DNA from 2 places in the Chromohalobacter sp. genome. Region 2 is predicted to be linked to the other one. Evidence: riboswitches for the same ligand, from Rfam matches in the RefSeq annotation. Region 2 holds a riboswitch; the other holds the start of a gene.

Region 1 (2,389 bases), on a different contig from region 2:
GAGCCCCGACCAGTCCTTCTCGCCATCGCCGTGCGCCAGGGCATCGAGCAGCCGATCGCGCACCGCGCTACCCAGCGGCAAGGCGACATGCCGCTCATCTCCCGCACGCAGGGCCAGTCCGACATCCTTGTGGCCCAGGCGCATCGTGAAGCCGGCGGGCTCGAAGCGTGCTTCGGCGATCATCTTGCCGTAGCCCTGATAAGCCGGCGAGGCGAAGAGCGTATTGGTGACCACATCGAGAAAATCGCTGGCCTCGATGCCGTATGCACGTGTCAGCGTCGAGGCCTCGGCCATCGATTCGATGGCGGTGGCGAGCATGAAGTTCGCCGCGATCTTGACCACGTTGGCACGCTCCGGCGACTCGCCCAATGTCCATACGGCTTGGCCCATGGCGTCGAGCACGGACCGGACCCGCTCGAGCTGGGCCGGATCACCGGCAGCGATGATGTTGAGCTTGCCCGCTGCCGCCACGTCCGGACGTCCGAGCACCGGCGCGGCGATGTAGGCCACGCCCAGGCGGTCGTGCAGTGCCGTCATGCCACGCGCAAAGGCCACCGACACCGTGGCCATGTTGATATGCACGCTGCCCTTTTTCATCGCCTCGACGGCCTTGCTCTCGATCAGTACCTGATGCGCCGCCTGATCGTCCGCCAGCATGCTGACCAGCACCTCGTGACGCGCCGCATCCGCAGGCGTCTTGGCTGCCTTGGCGCCTTTCCGAGTCAAGGCCTCGACGGCTTCGGTGGAGCGGTTCCACACCGTAACCTCATGCCCTGCCTCGAGTAGCTGACTCGCCATTCCACACCCCATGGCACCCAGTCCAATGAAACCGATCTTCATGCGATTGCTCCTTGAATGCTGCATTCCGTCGAACAAACTAGCACGCTAAAAATATACGGGACCCACGCCTCGTTACACGATAGGGGGCTTTCATCCCGGGCGACGCTTGCTACACTCTAGCCGATAGCTTGACGGGGTGCCGGTGGAACCGGCTGAGATCGTCCTGCGCCGCGACTCATACGAAGCGCGGCGCCACGACGGATCCCGACGAACCTGATCCGGCTAGTACCGGCGTAGGGATCAAGCGGAGACCGCGGGATACGACGACACGCCCATGCCGGTTTCCTCTCCTGCGCTGTGCGCCGGCTTGACCCAAGTCTCGTCCTGGAGCACATATGACATCCCCTCAGTTTCTCTCCGACACCGCGCACGTCGATGCCTCGGCCATTCGTCCGCTGCCCGGTTCATGCAAGCGATACGTTCAGGGCTCGCGGCCGGACCTGCGCGTCCCCTTCCGTGAAATCGCCCTGTCGCCGACCACGACCTCCGGCGCCGCCGAAGAGAATCCACCGCTGCTGGTCTACGATACCTCGGGGCCGTACACCGATCCCGAGTGCGCCATCGACCTGCGCAAGGGCCTCCCGGCCCTCAGAAAGGACTGGATCGACGAGCGCGACGACACTCGATGGCTCGACGGCCCCACCAGTCGCTACGGGCAGCGCCGCGCCAACGACCCGAGGCTCGCACCGCTGCGCTTCGACCTGACCCGCACGCCGCGGCGAGCCAAGGAAGGTCGCAACGTCACTCAGTTGCATTACGCGCGCCAGGGCATCATCACGCCGGAGATGGAGTTCATCGCCATCCGCGAGAATCAGCGTCGTCAGGCGCTGGGTTCCGAGGAAGTCGAACGCATCCTCGGCCACCAGCACCCGGGCCAGGGGTTCGGTGCACGCCTTCCGGAGGAGATCACGCCGGCATTCGTGCGGGATGAAGTCGCCCGCGGCCGGGCGATCATCCCCTGCAACATCAACCACCCGGAGTCCGAGCCGATGATCATCGGCCGCAACTTCCTGGTGAAGATCAACGGCAACCTCGGCAATTCGGCGGTGACCTCGTCCATCGAGGAAGAGGTCGACAAGATGACCTGGGGCATCCGCTGGGGCGCGGACACGATCATGGATCTTTCCACCGGCCAGAACATCCACGAGACGCGGGAATGGATCATCCGCAACTCGCCGGTGCCCATCGGCACGGTGCCGATCTATCAGGCGCTGGAGAAGGTCGGTGGCGTGGCCGAGAACCTGACCTGGGAGATCTTCCGCGACACCCTGATCGAGCAGGCGGAACAGGGCGTGGACTACTTCACCATCCATGCCGGCGTACGCCTGCATCACGTGCCGATGACGGCCAGGCGCGTCACCGGCATCGTCTCCCGGGGCGGCTCGATCATGGCCAAGTGGTGCCTGTACCACCACCGGGAAAGCTTCCTCTACACCCACTTCGAGGACATCTGCGAGATCATGAAGGCCTACGACGTCGCGTTCTCGCTGGGTGACGGCCTGCGTCCCGGTTCCATCGCCGATGCCAACGACGAGGCCCAGTTCGCCGA
Region 2 (2,389 bases):
CATCGCCAACGCCAGATGCCCGATGAGGTATGCCAGGGAGTAGTCGTCGAACTCGATTCCCAGCACGCCTTCCTCACCGGCCAGCATGCCCAGCACCAGGAACAGCACCAACAGCGGTACGCCGATCCGCGACGAGACGCGGCTTGCCACGATGCTCAGCGCGATCAAGAAACCCGAAAACAAGAAAAGGCTGTTGATGGTATCCACGGCTCGCGGTTATCTCCTGAAACTCAAGTTCCTGAAATTCAAGGACCTAGTATGCCATGTCATGCTGCTTCATGCCGGCACCTGCGTTAACCAATCGGGGTGCGAGACGACATGATGCCAGTCCACGTCGCCGTGCAGACGCATGACCCAGATCAACGCCCGCATGCCCTGGCGATAGGCCGACAGCGACACGCATGGCGACTCGCGTCGATAGGCGGCCAAAAAGGCATCGCGCTCGGCACACGTCGTGATGAGCATCTCGGCCAGGCACAGATCGAACTCGAGCGGCGCCCATGTCAACGCCTCCCAGTCGCTCCACAGCCATCCCGTGGCACCGCTCAGGTACTGATCGGCGCGCACATCGGGCAGACACCAAACCGCCCGTGACGGAATGGGAAATGCCGGAAACGTCGGAAGCTCACCACAGCGCGGGTGCTGGCGCAGAAAGTCACGCGCATGCCGCGGCCACTCGGCCAGTGGGTGAACCTTTTCCAGAGGATGCCCCCACCCCGAGACCGTCTCGCGATGCAGGTGGCCCAGCTGGCTGCCCAGCAACTCGGCGAAGACCGGCCCCATCCGCGCCGCCTTGCCGTCGCTCCACGGCAGACTCCACAACGGCGCGTGCTGCAGGGTCCCGAGATACGTCATCGGCAGCGGGAGCATCGGCAGATGCGCCGGCAGGGCTCCTGCCAGCCGCGTCATGGTCTCCGGACAGCGCCAGCGGTCGAAGCCGAACAGCTCACGCATGCCCTTCCAGAAAGGATCGTGCTCCGGATGCGTGCGCGCCAGCTTGAGGAGTTGCGGCGATTCGCCGGCGGTCCGCCACAGCCAGTTGGCACTGTCATCCCACGCGAGCGGCAGGGGCGACAGCGCGTGCCCCGTGAACACCTCGACACGATGCGTGAGTTCGGAATCGGGATACATGCGTGCTCCTACGCTTTGTCCGATCGTTGGCAGCCTGCGCTCAAGCGGTACACTCGGCCACATGGCACTGGGCAGCTCCCGAGCCGACAGGATACAATAATCGTCTCTGGATAGGGGTGCCCGCCGACCGTGGCGGGCTGAGAGCGCCCGGCGCAACCCTGGAACCTGATCCGGTTAACACCGGCGGAGGAAACGCCAGAGCGTGCCGTCGGCACGTCCTTCGCCCCTTATGGAGCCTTGATGACGTCCCTCGGTTTTTCCCTCGCCCAGGCACGACTCGCCTTTGCAGGACAATGGCTGTTCGATGGCCTGACCGTCGAGTTCGCCCCCGGCAGCTGGACCGGGCTGCTCGGGCGCAGCGGCAGCGGCAAGAGTTCCCTGCTGCGCATGATCGCCGACCTGCCCTTGCCCGATACCCACGAGCTGACGCTGACCACCGACGACGCCCGCCCCCTCACCGGCCGGCTGGCCTGGATGGCGCAGCAGGATCAGCTGTTGCCGTGGCGCACCGTCGTCGATAACGTCCTGCTCGGCCCGGCCTTGCGCGGACGCCCTTCCCCGGCGGACCGCCAGCGGGCATTTTCCCTGCTCGACGACGTCGGTCTCGCTGATAAGGCCCGAGACTGGCCCAAGACGCTCTCCGGCGGCCAGCGTCAGCGCGTGGCCCTGGCGCGCACGCTCTTCGAGGATGCGCCCGTCGTCTTGATGGACGAACCCTTTTCCGCCGTCGATGCCATCACGCGCCTTGAACTGCACGAACTCGCCGCGCGACTGCTGGCCGGCCGCACGGTCATCCTGGTGACCCACGACCCGCTCGAAGCCTTGCGCCTGAGCGATCGCATCCTGATTCTCGCCGGGCAACCGGCCACGCTGAGTGACTTCGACGTCCCTCCCGGCCAGCGACCACGCGCGCTGGAAGCCCCCGACATGCTGCGCCTGCAGCCACGCCTGGTAGCGCGCCTGCATGCCCCGCTCACCGCCGGGAGCCGAGCATGACACTTCTCAAGCGCCTCTGGCCGGCCATGCTCGGCCTCGTTGCCCTGCTAGGGCTATGGCAAGGACTCGTCGTCGCCACCGGCGTGCCGGGTTACGTACTGCCGTCCCCGCTCGCCGTGGTGCAAGCCCTCGCCGCCCATCATCAGTTACTCTGGCATCATACCGGCATCACCGTGATCGAGATCGTCGCCGGCCTGTTCATCGGCTGCCTCAGCGGCTTGCTCACCGCGCTCGCCCTGGCCCGCTTTCATGGCCTCAGGCG

Evidence for each region. A riboswitch is a leader RNA that binds a small molecule or an ion and turns the genes downstream of it on or off. The one in region 2 is predicted to bind thiamine pyrophosphate.
Region 1: linked by a shared signal. The riboswitch ahead of thiC (phosphomethylpyrimidine synthase ThiC) and the one ahead of ABGX75_RS11895 (ABC transporter ATP-binding protein) in region 2 are both predicted to bind thiamine pyrophosphate.

What each region holds. Positions count from the first base shown of each region.
Region 1 covers NZ_JBDOOX010000009.1:248,369-250,757, reverse strand. The annotation lists gene ABGX75_RS08165 (NAD(P)-dependent oxidoreductase) at 1-864, opposite strand, end outside; TPP riboswitch at 963-1,097, shown strand; gene thiC (phosphomethylpyrimidine synthase ThiC) at 1,176-2,389, shown strand, end outside.
Region 2 covers NZ_JBDOOX010000012.1:426,345-428,733, reverse strand. The annotation lists gene ABGX75_RS11905 (potassium/proton antiporter) at 1-207, opposite strand, end outside; gene ABGX75_RS11900 (hypothetical protein) at 277-1,131, opposite strand; TPP riboswitch at 1,234-1,340, shown strand; gene ABGX75_RS11895 (ABC transporter ATP-binding protein) at 1,372-2,127, shown strand; gene ABGX75_RS11890 (ABC transporter permease) at 2,124-2,389, shown strand, end outside.